DNA from 3 places in the Paenibacillus sp. G2S3 genome. Region 3 is predicted to be linked to each of the others. Evidence: predicted binding sites of a transcription regulator. Region 3 holds the regulator's gene; each other region holds the start of a gene.
The links. Region 3 encodes NrdR, which represses ribonucleotide reductase genes. Its sites were predicted from a motif close to AACACNATATATNGTGTT; they were not measured.

Region 1 (6,392 bases), 320 kb from region 3:
GAGTTCAAATTACTTAGAAAAGCTGTATAGATCGTAAAGCTGGTTACAAACACATGTAATAAACAACACGATAGTTTGGTTATTACTGCGGTGAGAATCTTTTGAATATTTTTCCACATCTATATAGTACCGCTTAAACAGACACCAGTAGTCTATATCAAACCGGCTAACGGTACGGATAGACGTGGTATTTTTAGAATAGAGAAAAAGAAGGATAAACAAGGCGTCTTTGATATCCAAGGCAGTCGGCAGGATCGCCGTATCATAGCCCCTCGGAAGGTCTCAGCCTCACGACTGGAATCGATTGTTCGTCAATGGTGTATCGGAGGAAGCTTCCTTATTCAGCAGGGCATTCCACTGCTAACTGGAAGGGCCGCAAGAGTATGTGCTGCACGAAGCATAACCTCTAATCTTCATGGTGGTGGTCACGCGGTTCGTGCAGAGACCTTATTGAAAGAGTAGCTAGGTAGCACAGAGAAAACCGAGAAGGTTATGAAAACTGCCGAAAAGCTAGGTCTTGAGGCCGCTGTCTTTCTAGAAGAAAGCTTTGGTGTATTATGTGAATTAGCTCTTGATCTAGCCATCGATCGTGAAGGAAGGATCTATGTCTTAGAGGTCAACCCGACGCCTGCCCGAGAAGTATTCGCCCGATCCGGGGACAGCAGCACCTATCGTAAAGCTTTAGTACGCCCTATGGAATATGCATTATGGCTATATAATAATAAAGGGGCCCCTTGGATGTCGTATACAAAAATCCGGTTGCCTTTACCGAATCTGCTGGTACCAAGGTAGGCATGCAAGTACGAGCTGCGGTCAGCGATATTGGTTTATGAATATTGACGTGATCCAGGGCTATCGGGGTGACAGCGTGGATCATGACCAAGGGAATGGCGTATGGGATGATATTCATTTTATCGACATTCGTACAGAAAAAATCTTTAATAATGGTACCTCCGGCCAATTTAGGACGGCTCCGATCCTCATCTGTACGGCTAAATATGGCAGTGACGAGGTTGGCTCGGTCAGCAATATAGAAATGTTCGATAGATGGATAGAAAATGGGGTGCAGGATGTATTGAAGGAGGAAGGAATAGTATCCATAGCCTTTTCACCATTGGCAAAGGGATTGCCATTAGAAGGTCTTTCAAATGCAATTCTCCAAATATTATTCTAGATGTATTAATTCTTGCAACTAAGGGCAGGTTATCCGCTTTGTACTTTATATTCAATGACAAACCAACAACAACTCATGTTTCTGTTTGGCTTATTATAAAAAGCCGATAAACCTTAACAGAAAGGCTTACCGACTTAAAAACTTAGTTCTAATGCATAAATATGCACACACTTGAATATCAATGATTTTTCTCGTTTAAAACGAATTTTTCTCATTTAAAATGAAAAATCACACTAAGTTATTCAAATTATTCTATGTCAAATACTTACCCACACCGACTATACCCGCAATTGCCACAAGTCTTACAACCCTCAATATTAATCAGCGAAGCGCCGCCGCAAGATGGGCAAAGATCACGTGAAGCGCTAGTGTGGTTATGCGCGCCATGTCCACCATGGCCATCATCGGTAGATGTTGCCGCAGGAACACTCGCTTTCAACTCCGCATTTAAAGCTTCATTGAAATCCTCTAGCTCCAAAGTTGCTGCGATAGGTGCAGGCACATGATCATCCTGAGCGTTGCTCAGCACGTGAGCTTCCAATGCTTTAGCTACAGCATCAGCAATGGATTCAACTCGATTCGCACCGAAGCCGATAGCGCCTGATCCGCCGATACCTTTTAAATGTTTGATCAACAATTCTACCTTCTCACCATGATCTCCATAACGGAGGAACAAGGAGCAGACACGACCGAGTGCTTCTGCCATCGCAAAGACGTCAGAACCTGCTTTACCTACATTCAGGAAGATTTCTGCCGGTGTGCCATCTAGATCATTGATCGTAATATATGCCATGCCAAAAGGTGTGTTGATTTTATAGGTTGCGCCGCGTAGAACCTGCGGACGTTTCTTGTATTGTTTATCCAGCTCTTTAGTAGGAGCTTGAGGTGCTGGGCTTGCGGCTACAACACTTGCACTTGCTTCAGGAGCAACTGCAGCTTCAACTGCTGGAGCTACCTCTTTAGCTGCATCTTCCTTCTTCGAGGTTTGCAGAACCTGCACATCACGGCTACCATCACGGTAGATCGTAACCCCTTTACAGCCCAGATCGAAGGCCATTTCATATAGCTCAGCCGTCTCTTCTACAGTGAAGTCAGACGGGCAGTTGGCTGTCTTGGAAATCGAGCTATCTACCCAGCGTTGAATCGCTGCTTGCGCACGAATATGATCCTTAGCCGACAAATCCATCGAGGTCACGAAGTAATCTGGCAGGTCTTCTCCTGGATGAGCTTCAAGCCATTCTTGAGCGATTGGAACGAACTGCTCATCGTAGCCAAGGCGACTTTGACGGAAATATTTGAAGGCGAAATAAGGCTCAATACCTGTCGAAGTGCCTACCATTGTACCTGTGCTACCTGTAGGCGCTTGAGTAATTACTGTAACGTTACGCATGCCATGTTTGCGAATCGCTTCGCCAACCTCTGGATACGTTTCGAGCATATTTTTTATAAAGCCGCTCATTAAGTATTTCTCGGTATCAAAAGCGAGGAAAGATCCCTTCTCACCAGCAATCTCTGCGGATGCAAGATACGCTTCACGAGCCATAAAGCCGTACAGCTTGTCCAGAAACGCCAAAGATTCCGGGCTACCGTAACGGATGTTCAATTTGATCATCAGCTCAGCAAGACCCATCGTTCCGAGACCCACACGGCGTTCGTTTTTCTGATTTGCTTCATTTTCCGGGAAATGATAAGGCGTCTTATCAATGACATTGTCCAAGAAACGTACGGAATAACGCGTCGTAGTCGCGAGATCTTCCCAGTCTACATCATGATTCTTCTCATCGTAGAATTTAGACAGGTTCACAGCGGACAAATTGCAGACTCCCCAGCCTGGCAGTCCTTGCTCCCCACATGGGTTCGTACAAATGATCGGATTAAAATACCAGCTGTTGGACATCTGATTGTAGTATTCCATGAACACAACGCCTGGCTCCGCGGATTTCCAAGCGGATTCAATAATGGTGCGCCACACATCACGCGCTTTAACGGTACGATAATGAATAACGTTTTTTCCCGCAGCCTTCCACTTGTCTAGATCGCCATCCCACACATCGTTGTACTCTGGATCTGTAGTATCCGGAAATACGAGATCCCAATCTAGATTTTCTTTTACAGCCTTCATAAAGCTATTGCTCACACATACCGAAAGGTTCGCATTCGTCACTTGACCCATCGTTTGCTTTACGGTAATGAAGTCCTCCACATCTGGATGCCAGTCATTAATCATGAGCATGAGTGCACCACGGCGGCTACCGCCTTGTTCAATTAATCCAGTGGTATAGCTAAACAGACCGCCCCAAGATACAGAACCACTGGAAGAACCATTAACACCTCTCACAATTGCACGGCGTGGACGTAGTGAGGATAGGTTAATGCCTACACCGCCACCACGAGCCATGATTTCTGTCATTTCAGCCAACGTCTGCATAATGCCGCCACGGCTATCTTTTGGAGAAGGAATTACATAACAGTTGAACAGGGTTAGTTCTTCACTAGCGCCTGCACCAGCAGCAATTCGTCCACCCGGTACGAGCTTCCAATCATCCAGGATCGAACGGAATTTACCCGCCCATTCTTCTCGAAGCTCAGGCGTCTTCTCCACAGAAGCCATAGCTGTAGACAGACGATCCCACATTTCCTCTGGTGTTTTTTCTATATTAAGCGTCAGCTTTTCAACATCTGATTTCACAAGTTCGCCGCTGCGTGTCTTTACGGTTACGATTCTGCCTTTACGCTCTACGATCTCTCCGACTTCCTTCGTGGGAAACTTCGGATCATCCTTTGTTAGAACGAGTACAACATCGCCCACTTTAGCATTATTGCTGTCGGCATCCTTCCAAGCATAACGATCCAAAAATATTTTTTCACTTAGCCCTTCAAGGCGTTGCTTCCGTTCCACTTTACCCAATAGAAAAACCTCCCGCATTGTAGTAAATATCAGTTCCATTTCAAGGTGTGGGCGTACATTTTGTGACCCACAACAAAAACTTCCTTACACTTATCTTCCGTCTTACGGGTGTATGTAGGAAGTTCATCTTGTCAATAACAAATAGCAGCTACGCACTTTAAAAAATCACATTTTCATGCTTTTGTCACAATATATTGTGTGCGTAAGCTTTTAAACTATACCACATATTGTATCGAAGGTCTTTTTCGAAAATAGAGTTAAGCAGCCGAAATATCGCAAACCTTGCCGCGTTTTCTCGCTTTTACTCTCTTTTTTAAAGGCTATCAAGAAAAATAGAAGGTTATGAATTCTCTTGTTTAAGAGCATACTACTCCTACGAATGATGATATGAAATAGCACCTGAGGAGGCTGTACCTTGACGCAATTATTCCGTAATTCTCTACCTCACAAAGGTGGAAAGTCAGCGCCTATACTGCCTGTTCCTCTTTCTTTTGACCGGAATTGGCTGCAGGATCTAGAACTCAAACTAGATAAAGGTGGTCCGTGGGGAGACTACCGTCTGTCCAAGCTTGCTGTGCAAGGTGAACAAACGGGTCTAGTAACCAGCTTCGATGAGCTGCAATGCATGAAGCATTTATCCGGATTATCCCCGCTTCCTCATCAGCTCGATACCGCGCATAAGGTTTTATTTGAGATGTCGGGCCGTGCGATTCTTGCAGACGAGGTTGGACTTGGGAAGACGATTGAAGCAGGACTTGTACTCAAGGAATATCTTGTTCGCGGTCTCGTCTCTAAAGTGCTTATACTGGTACCCGCTTCCCTCGTATTGCAGTGGGTCCGCGAGCTGAATGCCAAGTTTGGCATATCTGCTGTTGCACAGAAAAAAGCATATTCCTGGGGAAATGCGATTGTCGTCGCATCTATGGACACCGCGAAACGCGATCCACATAAAGAAATGCTGCTGGAAAATGAATATGACATGTTGATTATTGATGAAGCCCATAAGCTAAAAAATAAAAAATCGACCAATTATTTATTTGTACAGCAATTACGAAAAAAATATTGCCTGCTCCTAACCGCCACTCCCGTTCAGAATGATCTGGGCGAGCTATTTAATTTGATCACTTTACTGAAGCCAGGGCAACTAGGAAATCAGGGCGATTTTGCTTCGAATTTCGTCGTTGATAAACGTCAGCCTAAGAATGAAGGTCAGCTAAGGGACGAGCTATCGAAGGTGATGATCCGCAATCGGCGTGGCGAAGGTCCCGTTAACTTTACGAAACGAAAAGTCCGTAATATTCCGCTAGTTCTTTCACAGGAAGAGAGAGTATTATATGACGCTGTCACTTCTTTTGTTAAAGATCAGTATCAGGAATCGGGGGGCAATCTCAGCAGCATGCTTTCCTTGGTAACGCTTCAGCGTGAGGTATGCAGCAGTCGGGATGCCGTCTTTATCACTTTAGTTAATCTGATCAAGAAGCTGCCCGCAGATTCTCCGAAACGCGATCGGATGATGGAGCTACTGCACACACTTCGTACGGTTAAGACCAATACCAAAGCCGAAACAACACTATCTCTCATTCAAGAAATGAATGAAAAGGTCATCGTTTTTACGGAGTATCGCGCGACTCAAGAATATTTGCTTCAGTATTTCCGCGAACATGGGCTAATGTGTGTTTCTTATTCCGGCGGGATGAATCGTGGTAAAAAGGACTGGATGATGGATCTCTTCCGCGGTCGCGCTCAAGTCATGATCGCAACCGAGGCAGGTGGTGAGGGCATTAATCTGCAGTTCTGTCACCATATGATCAACTTCGATCTGCCTTGGAATCCCATGAGAGTAGAACAGCGGATCGGGCGAGTTCACCGGTTAGGTCAGGAAAATGATGTGGTTATCTATAATTTATCCACGCAGGGCACGATTGAAGAACATATTCTGCATCTGCTACACGAGAAAATCAATATGTTCGAAATGGTCATTGGCGGGCTGGATGTGATTCTGGAGCGTTTTGAGAAGAAAGAATCGCTGGAGAAAAGTTTATACAAAATCATGCTCGAATCCCGCTCCGATGAAGAGCTGCGACATGAGCTAGATCATATCGGTGAATCCCTAAGTGAGTTGACTCAGGGTATTAAAAAAGAAAGTGAGACTGCGACATGACCCTCAACTCACAGGAAGTACGTAAACATGTAATGGACTATCTGGAGGCGACAGAATGCTCCATTATTGAAGTATCGCCCATTCACGTAACTGTAAAGCTATCACCAAGAGCGGACAGAATGCTTACAGATCGACCTTATTATTGGGGA
Region 2 (6,392 bases), 550 kb from region 3:
TCTCCCTCGATGCCACTACCTTTGAGCACAATGGTAGCCTCTATTACGTATGGGCACAAAAGGATCCGGAAATCGAAGGCAACTCTAATCTCTACATATCTAAAATGAGCAATCCGTGGACGTTGATTGGGGCGCAAACGATGATTACGATGCCCGAATATGACTGGGAGATCATCGGGTATAAAGTGAACGAAGGCGCGGCATTTGTTCGCAAAGATAATCGGGTATTCCTCACTTACTCTGCTAGCGCTACTGATTTCAATTATTGCATGGGCTTGCTTGAAGCCGATGCGGACTCGGATTTGCTCGATGCTGCCTCATGGCGCAAGTCGAAAGTACCGGTTCTCACGACTGATGAGAGCATCTCGATGTATGGTCCTGGTCATAATAGTTTCACGGTGTCAGAGACTGGCGAGAAGACGCTGTTTGTGTTCCACGCAAGAACGTATAAGCATATTGTAGGAGATCCGCTATACGATCCGAATCGCCATACATTTGTAGCGGAGCTGTTGTGGACGGATGACGGCAGACCTGATTTTCGCGGCTCTGTTGCGGCACTTGCACGTTCTGTACAATACGAATAGATCTGCAAGCGCCTTACAAAATTCTAAATGGATTTAGTTGACTTATGTCGTACATGGGGAAGCCTTTATAATTAGAAATAAAAACAAGTACCCATCCAATCGATGGGTACTTGTTTGCAATGCAATGGAAGTGATGAATTACGTAATGTTGTACTAACTATTTGGTGATCGGTATAGACGAAATAGTAATCATAGCATTACTGATTGGCTAAATGTGTTGCTACTGTCATGAGTGTCATGCTAAGTTAAAAACAATCTATTTCATGAAGCAATAATCAATACGATGTGGGTAGTACAGACATAATAGTGATGTGGACGGAATCCTGTAAATGGTTCAAGGAACAAATCAACATCTTATATTAATCCTGTTAACGTAAATATATGTATTGTATGAAAGTGGGTATACCTATTGGATTCGAAGCTAGCAGCATATATAACATTAGTTTGTACTTCGGCTGTTCTGAATTTGTCTATACTTGTCTTTACTTATTGGAGGAGACATTATTATACAAATATCGCTAATTTGTTCATGTGGAATACATTAACTTCAATGATTTATTGCTTTGGTTATGCCTTTAGCTTAACATCGACTTCGTTAGAACAGCTTAGATTTTGGAATATTGTACAGTATGCAGGGATGCCATTTTTCCCTCCGTTAGGATTAATGTTTGTCATGCAATATTTGGGTTATAAAATAACGAGAAAAAGAATAATCGCGCTACTTACAATGCCTTGTATTACTTTTCTCATCAATGTAACTAATGAATCCCATCATTTTTACTATAGAATATATGATATCCATTCGGTGCTTGGGGCTCCATATAGTGAGATTGAGTATGGGGCATGGTTTGCCGTACATAATATTTACATTTTCTGTTGTATGTTAGCTGCGCTCTTATTGCTGCTTTCACGCTGGAAGGAAACCGTTAGTGTATATCGATCTCAATTATTTGCCCTCATCTGCGGTCAATTGCTTCCAATAATGACTGCATTTTTATTATTCATAGGAGTGACACCCGATGGTATCGATCCTGTACCCATGGTTATTTGGTTTTCTTCTGTTTTGTACCTTTGGTCTATTACCTCCTCTCGAATGTTATCAATAATGCCAATTGCGAAGGAAACGATCTTTAATAGTATGAACGATGGTGTCATTGTACTTAATGATACCTATCAATTAATCGAATATAATCAAGCTTGTAAAAGTATGTTTAGTGAATTGGATCGATCAACGTTAGGGCAGCCATTTGATCAAGTTTGGTATATGCTAACGGATCAATCATTCCCTGTTCAATTAGATACGATCTCAGATAAATTGAATGTTACGATTCATCAAGGTAATTATATATATCAGCTACGTATTTCTATGCTTCAACAATCTAATAATAACTCTGGCTTACTAATTATATTTACGGATATAACAGAGCTACATACATTACAACAAAAGTTAGAGCATCAAGCCTATTATGATGATCTTACACAAATATACAATCGTCGTGCCTTTTTCCAGAAAAGTGAGCAAAGCTTAATGAAAGCAAAGGGTGAATTATCATCCTTTGTGATTATTCTATTTGATATTGATTTTTTCAAAAAAGTGAACGACACTTATGGGCATCAAACCGGAGATCAAATGCTAGTACATGTGGCTCAAATATGTAAGGCTGAGATGGGAGAACATATACTATTTGCTAGATATGGTGGTGAAGAATTTGTACTCGCTTTACCTGGTTATACACTAGCGGAAGGGGAAAACTTCGCTAATTACCTTAGATTTTGCATTGAACAGAAGCCTCTAGTTGAAAATGAAAAATTGGTAACGATTACCTCTAGTTTTGGGGTATCCGTAACGACAGGAGCTGTGGAGGAAACAATCCATCAACTTCTTCATAAAGCTGATGAAGCACTTTATGCTGCCAAAAGAGCTGGTCGAAATCAAGTGCGGGTTTTTAATGAAAAGTACGAATATGTGGAATAGTACAGCAAATTAAAATAGAGGCGTACATCGGAGCCGTGCTTAGTTTAGTAACTTGGTGGATTGAGAGCAAAATGCCTATCAATCAAGAAGAAATATACTTATGAGTGACTGTTTCAACAGGATATAACAGTCAGTTATTCTGATATTGAAGGATCATATGCTAGTGATGCTATTAGGCAATTTACAGAAAGAGGAATTGTAAACGGTATAGGTATGAGAATTACCTGTATTTCGCTCTATAGATGTTACGGTGAACCGTATCATAAGTAGGGTGAACCCTATCTACACAAAAAACGACTCATCCTTAGACAAGTCGCTTTTCAAGTTTTATTATTAATGGATTATTACTGTGTAATTGTCATCAGTCTTACCGCTTCGCCTTATAAAACTCATGATACAACTTCATGAGCGCCCTCTTCTCTATCCGCGAAACATAACTCCGCGAGATCCCCAACTCCTTGGCAATCTCCCGCTGCGTCCTCTCTTCTCCACCTGTATCCAGCCCAAACCTACCCACCACAACTTCTTTCTCTCGGTCATCCAGAATATCAAGATTACGATAAATCTTACTCTTCTCGATCTTCAAATCCACTTCTTTAATAACATCATCCGCTTCCGAACCAAGGATATCGATCAGCGTGATTTCATTTCCTTCCTTGTCTGTCCCAATTGGATCGTGCAGAGATACGTCTTTCCGTGTTTTCTTCAAAGATCTTAAGTGCATCAGAATTTCGTTTTCGATACATCGGGCAGCAAAAGTGGCTAGCTTTGTCCCTTTGTTCGGGCGGTAGCTTTCAATAGCTTTGATCAGACCAATAGTTCCGATGGAGATCAGATCCTCCATGTCTTCCCCAGTATTATCGAATTTTTTTACTATATGGGCGACAAGTCTCAAATTGTGCTCGATAAGCAAATTCCGGGCTTTTGCATCCCCTTCAGCCATCATGCCTAAGTATTTGCTTTCCTCCTGCTCCGAGAGCGGCTGTGGAAATGCGTTGTTCCTTACGTAGGATACCAGCAACGTCAGTTCTTTGATTAGCAACGCGATCGTACTTAAGAATCCAGGCAACTTGGCGACACCTCCCGCACTTGTACAATGAAACCGATCTGTTAGCCTTACGGGTTCATGGTCATCTTATTGTATGTGGGTAGATGCCTAGAAGTGCATGTACGGGGGAAATTGTACAGCCCATGCCTAAGTCTCTCCGCTTTAGCTTCATTAATGATCTCATCCATCTGCTGCCCAATTAAGCCCATGTACTTTCACATGCAACAAGTTGCAAAGATTCTCTAATATCAGAAACATATTTCTTGCCCGTGATATATCTCCTCCTTTGTTGGTCTCGTTCCCCCTCTAATAAACTTAAATTCCACATGCCTGAACATGTAGTGAATACAGGTAATCTTACTCTTATTACAGTTCTGCACGACGGAGTGACGCTAGTTTGTCATGATAAAAAAAGATGCAGCAAGATCCGGCACGAAATACAGTACAGCAGCCTTAGAAAACTGCAATATCCTGCGTATTTTCGGGATATTAACACTTTAATAGAGCGATTACTAGACCAATTTCCAACTTGTTAGGAAGCACTTTTTATGTTGACTTTTCAACATATAGTAATTAAAATAAACAACGCACACTAAATATAGTATGCACATGATTTTCCAGGATTTATAGCTTATCTATTCAATCTTTACATTAATATATACAGGGGGAGAGACTCCATGCTAGTCGCATACGATTCGAAAACGGGAAACGTCAAACGCTTCATTGGTAAGCTTAAGCTGCCAGCTGTGCAGATTGAAGAGCATATGACCATTGATGAGCCCTATGTGCTTATTACATATACCACCGGCTTTGGACAGATTCCAGAGAAGGTGTCTACTTTCTTGAAGAACAATAATTCCAATTTGAAAGGCATCGCCGCCAGCGGCAACAAGAACTGGGGCGAGCTGTTCGCGCATAGCGCAGACTTGATTGCAGATCGGTACAATGTACCAGTTATCGGTAAATTTGAGCTATCGGGCACATTTGGTGATGTGGAACGAATTAAACAGGAGGTGAGCCGAGTTGCGGCATATTGAATTAAACAACATGTTGATGAAGAGAGACGAAAGTGGTTTTTTTCAATTGGATAAAGACCTTGAGGCAGTAGCCGAATTTATGCGGGATGTAGAACGGCGAAGCTTGGTTTTTGCGAATACAAAAGCCAAGGTTGATTATATGATTGAACAGGATTTCTACGAAAATTTTTATGAGCAGTACAGCTTGGCAGAGATTGAAGAAGTCTACCAAATTACCCATTCTTATAACTTCAGTTTTCCATCCTATATGGCAGCTTCGAAGTTCTACACGGATTACGCTGTAAAAACCAATGACCGCAAGCAGTACCTAGAGCATTACCCGGACCGTGTGGCGGCAGTTGCCCTTCATCTTGGACGCGGGAACGCCGCTACTGCGGGCATGCTTGCCCGTTCGATGATGGAGCAGCGCCTGCAGCCAGCGACTCCTACCTTCTTAAATGCCGGCAAGAGCCGTCGCGGTGAGCTTGTCTCCTGCTTCCTTATCGAAATGGACGACTCGCTTAATTCGATCAACTATGTGCTCAATACCTGCATGCAGCTATCGAAGATTGGCGGCGGCGTGGCTGTCAACCTGTCCAAGCTCCGTTCCCGCGGAGAGACAATCAAGGGTGTCGAGGATGCGGCTAAGGGCATTATACCTGTGCTCAAGCTGATGGAGGACGGCTTCTCCTATGCTGACCAGATGGGTCAACGTAAAGGTTCTGGAGCCGCCTACTACAATATTTTTGGCTGGGATGTTCTTGAATTTCTCGACAGTAAGAAGATCAACGCCGATGAAAAAACAAGACTCAAAACCCTTTCCATCGGCCTGATCATTCCGAATCGCTTCTATAAGCTGGCGAAGGACAATGAACCACTCTATGTATTTGCCCCTTACAGTGTGTACAAGGCCTACGGCACGCATCTTGATGACATGGATTTGGATGATATGTACGATAAGCTGCTAGCTGATCCACGTGTCAAAAAGAAAAAGGCCATGAGCGCGCGGGATATGCTAACCAAAATTGCCATGATCCAGTTGGAATCTGGCTATCCATATATTATGAACAAGAGCAACGCTAATGCGGCCCATGCCCTGAAAAACGTTGGACAGATCAAAATGTCCAACCTCTGCACGGAAATCTTCCAGCTGCAGGAAACCTCAGAAATTGCTGACTACGGACAGGAAGATACCATCCGCCGTGATGTAAGCTGCAATCTGGCTTCCTTGAACATTGTCAACGTGATGGAGCATGGCAAAATCCGTGAATCGGTACATGAAGGCATGATCGCCTTGACTGCAGTCAGCGATATGACCAGCATCTCTAATGCCCCAGGCGTAGCCAAAGCTAACAAAGAGATGCACTCCGTCGGTCTCGGCGTCATGAATCTGCACGGCTATCTGGCCAAGAACAAGATCGCTTATGAGAGCGAACAGGCTCGCGATTTTGCCCGGACCTTCTTCATGACCATGAACTACCATTCACTGGAGAAAAGCATGGAGATCGCTGCTGCAACCGGCCGGTCTTTCCATGGATTTGAGGCTTCTGATTATGCTACAGGAGCTTATTTTGAGCGTTACCTGACTACGGATTACCGCCCTGTAACGCCAAGGGTACAAGAGCTGTTCGGAGATATTTTCATCCCATCCCCAGCAGACTGGGAACAACTGCGGGATGCAGTAAAAGCAAATGGCCTCTACCATGCTTACCGTTTGGCAATTGCGCCAACAGCCAGCATTTCCTATATTCAAAATGCTACTTCAAGCG
Region 3 (6,392 bases):
TCACTTTCACGCTCCGTCAGGAGATTGTCCCCGCGAAGAAACCGATCTAGTTGCTTCCAACGGAACGCCGTTTGATGGATGGCTTCTTGAAGCACGGCCTCCCGTCTGCTGACGATACGCTGCTTCACGCGCATAACCGCAGTCATGATATCGCCAGGACGGCTATTTTTAAGCAAATAATCACTTATTCCTTCCCGCATCGCTTGCTGTGCATATGCAAAATCATCGAATCCAGACAATATAATAATTTCAATGTAAGGAAAATTCCGCTTAACCTCGCGAGACAATTCCAATCCCGTCATTCCCGTCATCCGAATATCGGTTAGAATGATGTCAGGACACTCTATCGGAATGCGCATCAGCGCTTCCTCCGCGGAAGCAGCTGGCGCGAGCAGCTCAATGCCATTCTCTTCCCATTTAATAACCGTGCTAAGGCCGGTCCTAATAATGACTTCGTCATCTACAATTAACAGCTTCATGTACAGATTCTCCTTCCTTCCCACAAAGGTTGTAGCCTATTTGATTTCTGATTGGATCGGTATAATGGTAAAACTAACTTTAGTGCCGCTTCCTTCTACGCTTTCGATCCGCAAACCGGCTTCATGCCCATAATGAAGCTGCAGCCGATTATGCACGTTGCGCAATCCGTAGCTGCTACCTGCCGAGTCATTATTCTTCAGCGGATCAATGCCCAAGTTTGCGCTTATCTTCTCCCTCAGCAGCTCCAATCTTTCACTGCTCATGCCGACACCGTCATCCTGAACAATAAACGTAATACGCTCTCCCGCTGACACCGCTTTAACGATAATGCTTCCTTTCCCCTCTCTTTTCAAAATGCCATGAATCATCGCATTTTCAATTAGCGGCTGGAGCAGCAGCTTCAGCATTCTCATATCGAGCAGCTCCGCCGGAATATTCGCCTCGTAATCAAATTTATCTGGATATCGAATGGACTGGATCTTCACATAATGATCTACATGCAAAATTTCTTGGCTGATTGCACAATATTCCTGTCCTTTATTTAAGCTGAAACGAAGAAAATCACTTAAAGAGCCGACCATATCCGCGATTTTTTCGTCTCCCTTCATTAGCGCCATCCAGTGGACCGACGATAACGTATTGTATAGAAAATGCGGATTGATCTGCGCTTGAAGTGCCGACATATCCGCTTCCTTCTTCAACGCTTCGCTCAGCTTCACCTCATCGGTTAAATTAATAATTCGCGAGCTCATCCGATTATAGCTAATAATCAGTTGTCCAACCTCATCGATCGATGTGACGGGCAGTGTCGGCAGCGGCTCGTCCGGGCTGGAATTCCTAAGAAACTTCGTTAATGCAGACAACGGTTTAGTCACCTTTTGAATAAGTACAAGGACGAACGCTATAACAAAGAGCATAGAAATGCTGACTGCAATTGCAGTTAACGTTAAAAAATACTGGTTCTGCGCTCTGTAAGCTTTTGCCGGAATGATGCCTACAAGCCTCCAGTTAACATTCGGCATCTGGTAGTACAGTACTGTACTCCGCTCCTCCGCTTCTCCGTAATCGAACGACCCCGACTTGCTCTTGAAATCAACTATTCCGGGAAAATAATCGTTCAAGCTCTTGTTAGTCGCGTACCCTTCCGGTCCAGCCAATATCCGGTTTTGTCCGTCCAACAGCAGGGCGACGCCTTCACCCTCTAGTCCAGCTTGCTTTAAATGGCTAGAGATAACCGATTGTGTCAGGCTGATTTTAAGCATGCCGATTTTGTAATATTTTGATGTGCTGCGAATCGGCCTCGACATCGTAATGACATCCTCTTTGCCGTCCGACGTAACGAAATGATGCACCGGAGACCACCACTTGGGATATTCCTCATAATAACCGGGATACTCGCTCTGAATATCGGTCCATTCTGATTCGAGGACGGATCTGAATGAAACCGACGGCTTATTATCTTCATTCGATTCGATCATGACATTGGCGATATATGGTTTGGAAATCGATAATGTTGTAAGTAAATTAACGATCGAGGTTTGCTTTAACAAATCGTGTTCCGGTGTTTTCAAGTAGCTTTGGACATCAGGGTGGCCGATGAGGAATAGTGATAGATTCTCGACATCGCTCACCATATTTTCCAAATAGGCACCAATTTGCCGAAGCGTGTTCATGCCGGAGCTTTTCGCTTTCTCCTCCGTTAAGCTTTCAGCAATATAATAGGAGAACAGTCCCAGAGACAACACCGGTACCAATACCGAAATAATAATCAACAAGCTCAGCTTCTGCTTTAACGATTTACCCAACCAGTTTTCCATCGTATCCTCCGTTCAGATTACCTTTATGCTCTGTTGCTAAATTGTAGCTTTCAAGAGTTCCAGAAAACATGTTTGCGCTTTCATAATAACCTAAGTCGCTCGTCCCGACTAGAGTCTGTTGTTGACTTGATGAAGCATTGCCTGGTCTTGAGGTCGTCGATGCACCGGGAGAGAGCACTGGATCTTACCTCAGCGTAAAAAAAAACAGATCGCCCTCTCGCAAAGGAATACGGTCAATTTTCTAGTAAAACCACTCCACAAACAACAAAAAAACGGCATTTCTGCCGTTTCTTTAGGATGGACTCTCAGGGGCTCGAACCCTGGACAAATAGATTAAGAGTCTACTGCTCTACCAACTGAGCTAAGAGTCCATATGAAGTTTGGTGGAGCCAAGGGGGATCGAACCCCTGACCTCATCGCTGCCAGCGATGCGCTCTCCCAGCTGAGCTATGGCCCCAAACGTAATTTTCAGATGTATGTAATCACACATTCTAAAATTCAGTTCGGTGTATTTAAGTCGTTCTGACAAACTCAAGCGCCGTAGGCGACTCCTATATAATATAAAAAATCGCCTTCGCTGTCAACACTTTTTTTAGTCATTAGACTAGCCACAACCCTACAATCTGTCCAGATCCCCAGTGCTCTTAGAAAGCAGACCCTTCAGTTCCTTCATAAACATGTTAATGTCCTTGAACTGGCGGTATACAGACGCAAAGCGAACGTAGGCGACTTCATCTACTGGATAGAGCTGCTCCATAACCAATTCACCGATCTGTTGGCTCTCCACTTCAGCTACAGCGATCCCGCGTAGGGATTTCTCCACCTCAGAGACGATCTTCTCTAGACGTTCTACAGAGACTGGACGTTTCTCACAGGCACGAATTAAGCCCCGAAGTATTTTATCACGGCTGAATTCCTCGCGGCTGCCGTCTTTTTTAATCACGATTAACGGTGTTTCTTCAATCATTTCAAAGGTTGTAAACCGTTTGCTGCAACGCTCGCATTCACGCCTGCGGCGGATTGACTTATTCTCATTCGCTGGTCGCGAGTCCAGTACTTTAGTATTTGTGTGATCGCAGTAAGGGCATTTCATAAGCTTCATCACTTCCTATTACATAATGTTTTTTTGTCCCGGTATGCTTATAACATCCGGCTTTTAAAGGGCCTTTTCATTTTTTCCAGAAATCACCGTTTTTTTGTTGTAATGATTATGGCAAGTACGGCACATAATACAGTTACCAACAGAGGAGGTGAACAGCAATGAGCCAAAACAACAGCTCCAATAACCTTGTAGCTCCAAATTCCCGTGGTGCTTTGGAACAACTTAAATATGAAGTTGCCCAAGAACTCGGAATCACGCTTTCCCCAGATGGTTACCAAGGCAATAAAACTTCTTATGAAAATGGTTCGATCGGTGGTTACATCACTAAACGTCTTGTAACCCTGGCAGAACAACAATTGGCAGGTCAATACAAATAACCTGTCCACATAAGCTTACTGAAGAAGTATTAAACGACTCACAGGTCGTTTAATACTTCTTTTTATACATAACACGGTTTTAGAATTCGTTGTAAATATCCGTGTACTGATCATAGTAATAGTTGACGCGCTGTACATAATGGCGAGTTTCACCAAACGGAATATCCTTAATCGTAGCATCCGTTCCGTCCCAGATCCCCTCATCCAGCCATTTTTGAACTTTACCCGGTCCAGCATTATATGCAGCTATAATCGCTGTACGTTTACCTTCGAACTGACGGGATAATGTTGAAAGATACCAGGTACCTAGTTCAATATTTGCTGATGGTTCATGCTTCAGCTCCTCCATAGATACATCAGGAAGCTTGGCCTTTTCAAGGGCCCATTTAGCGGTATCCGGCATAAGCTGCATTAAGCCAATAGCACCTTTTTTGGATTCTCGTCCAGTTTTGAAGTTCGTTTCCACTCGGATAATTGCGGTCACAAGAAACGGGTCTATATCGTACGTAATGCTGTGCTTACGGATCTCATCTTTATAATGGATCGGATAAAACCAAGACATCCAGTTCGTACTCAGAAACAATATCGCGGTAAAACCAACGAATAACAGAAGAAGGACTCTTTTTTTACGTAACCATTTCATAATAAGCCCAGCCTGTCCCAAAGAACAGCAACCTGTTGCTCAGTGTGCGCAAGTTCGCCACTGTTGTCAATGATATAGTCCGCTTTGTTACGTTTCGCTTCAATATCCATCTGTGCATTTAAACGTGCTTCTGCTTGTTCTAAAGAAAGTCCGTTACGTTCCATTAATCGAGCGATTTGCACTTCACGAGGCACGTAGACCACCAATATTTCATGGAACATACTCTCGAGTCCTGATTCAAAAAGAAGAGGGATATCCACAATGATTAACTTCTTCGGATCTTCTTCCTCCATGCTGTTCATACGGTCTTTGATTTCCCGCCGGATTGCGGGATGCGTCAGATTGTTCAGGGCTTGCAGGGCTGCCGGGTCTTGGAATACAATGTCCCCCAGCTTGCCCCTATTCAGTGTGCCGTCCGGAGAGAGGATCTCGCTTCCGAATTGTTTCACAGCGGCAGCCAGCACCTCATGACCGGGGAGCATAACCTCTCTGGCGATCACATCCGCATCAACCAGCCTCGCTCCCTTGCTCACAAGCAGTGCAGACACCGTGCTTTTTCCGGATGCAATACCTCCGGTTAAGCCAATAATCATGTACTCACCTCATAATAGCTTCAGTATTCCCATTGTAATTAATAATAACGCGGGTAGTGCAGCAGCATGCTTCATCCAGTAGTTCCCGGCGAATCTTAATCCAGTCTTCATGCCCAGCAATAGAAATGTACCACTAAACAGAGCAATTGTAAGTGATGTCCATATCGGATTGAACCCGAGTAGTGCTGCGCCTAGTCCGGCTCCAAAGGCATCTAGCGAAAGGGCAATCCCGAGCAACATTGCTTCCATAGAAGAAATGCTCCCTGAATCATCCATATCTGCAGACGATGGAGTACGTAAGATCTGTACAACAATCCCTAACCGTCGTAGCTCAAGAGAGAAGACAGCCGATTTTGCCTGTTCAGGAGCCAAGGCAGCCTGTTCTGCAACATCTTCAGTATCAACAGCTACCTCTGCCCGAGCCTCTGTAGAGAGCACATTTTCTTCATTATCAGCTTTACTTTCACCCGTCTGTTCCTTCTCTTTCTGCATTAGCATCTGCACCAGCGACCAGCACCCCATTAGCACAAGTATAACAGCGCCAACCTCAGAAGCTGCATGTGGAGATACTACCTTGGCAAGCAGAACACCCACCTGCATAGATACACAGATAACTACCCCCGAACAAAGGGAGATAATCAGAACGGAAAGCAATGGTATTTTCATTTTACGCAGTCCATATGTAATACCAACGCCAAAACCATCCAAACTCAAAGCAAAAGCTAGTAATATTAGTGAAAAAAATGGGCTGAGCACCCGCAATCCCTCCTGTGAAGAACCGGAAAACTGAAGAATACACTTCATTCAGCTTCCGTTCTCTATTAAGCATTCTTCACACAGTATATGGGCGGGACAAGTAGTGGGTGCCAACCTAATTACTTCTTCAGTTTTCTGCCTTACGCTGACAGCTTGGACAATAATGCGTGCCGCGGCCACCTACAACGGTTTTCTCGATCATCGTTCCACAGTGATTACATGGCTGATCTTTACGACCGTAAATCAACAGCTGTTGCTGATAAGTGCCGCTCTCACCTTGACCATTCACATAAGATTTTACAGATGAACCACCAGCGTTTACCGCTTCCGTCAGCGTACTGACAATAGCGTGATGCAGCTGATCAAGTTGATCATCAGAGAGATCTTTAGCGCTGACTTCAGGATGAATCCCTGCACGATGCAACGACTCATCTACATAAATATTACCGATGCCGACGATATATTCCTGATTCAGCAGCAGCGATTTAATTTTGGTGCTTTTGCCTGATACAATCTGCTTAAACCTTTCCGGAGTAAATGCTGGCTCCAGCGGCTCCTGTCCTAGCTTATTAAGAGGAGGAAGCTGAAGGTCTTCACCAATCTGAAAAAGATGCATCGTACCAA

Region 1: QNH28_RS10475 (adenosylcobalamin-dependent ribonucleoside-diphosphate reductase) is a predicted target of NrdR. The motif match lies at 4,266-4,283, and genes of this name have one in related genera.
Region 2: nrdI (class Ib ribonucleoside-diphosphate reductase assembly flavoprotein NrdI) is a predicted target of NrdR. The motif match lies at 4,196-4,213, and genes of this name have one in related genera.

Annotation. Positions count from the first base shown of each region.
Region 1 is NZ_CP126095.1:2,431,161-2,437,552, reverse strand. Features, by position in the region: gene QNH28_RS29730 (YheC/YheD family protein) at 106-462, shown strand; partial or broken gene QNH28_RS10485 (YheC/YheD family protein) at 487-792, shown strand; gene QNH28_RS10480 (hypothetical protein) at 830-1,174, shown strand; gene QNH28_RS10475 (adenosylcobalamin-dependent ribonucleoside-diphosphate reductase) at 1,440-4,100, opposite strand; gene QNH28_RS10470 (DEAD/DEAH box helicase) at 4,498-6,243, shown strand; gene QNH28_RS10465 (YqhG family protein) at 6,240-6,392, shown strand, end outside.
Region 2 is NZ_CP126095.1:1,560,645-1,567,036, reverse strand. Features, by position in the region: gene QNH28_RS06995 (glycoside hydrolase family 43 protein) at 1-584, shown strand, start outside; gene QNH28_RS06990 (histidine kinase N-terminal 7TM domain-containing diguanylate cyclase) at 994-2,559, shown strand; gene sigK (RNA polymerase sporulation sigma factor SigK) at 2,927-3,628, opposite strand; gene nrdI (class Ib ribonucleoside-diphosphate reductase assembly flavoprotein NrdI) at 4,285-4,644, shown strand; gene nrdE (class 1b ribonucleoside-diphosphate reductase subunit alpha) at 4,631-6,392, shown strand, end outside.
Region 3 is NZ_CP126095.1:2,114,621-2,121,012, reverse strand. Features, by position in the region: gene QNH28_RS09165 (response regulator transcription factor) at 1-479, opposite strand, end outside; gene QNH28_RS09160 (sensor histidine kinase) at 516-2,297, opposite strand; tRNA gene QNH28_RS09155 (tRNA-Lys) at 2,596-2,668, opposite strand; tRNA gene QNH28_RS09150 (tRNA-Ala) at 2,679-2,754, opposite strand; gene nrdR (transcriptional regulator NrdR) at 2,914-3,390, opposite strand; gene QNH28_RS09140 (alpha/beta-type small acid-soluble spore protein) at 3,558-3,776, shown strand; gene QNH28_RS09135 (lytic transglycosylase domain-containing protein) at 3,856-4,419, opposite strand; gene coaE (dephospho-CoA kinase) at 4,416-5,012, opposite strand; gene QNH28_RS09125 (MntP/YtaF family protein) at 5,022-5,768, opposite strand; gene mutM (DNA-formamidopyrimidine glycosylase) at 5,896-6,392, opposite strand, start outside.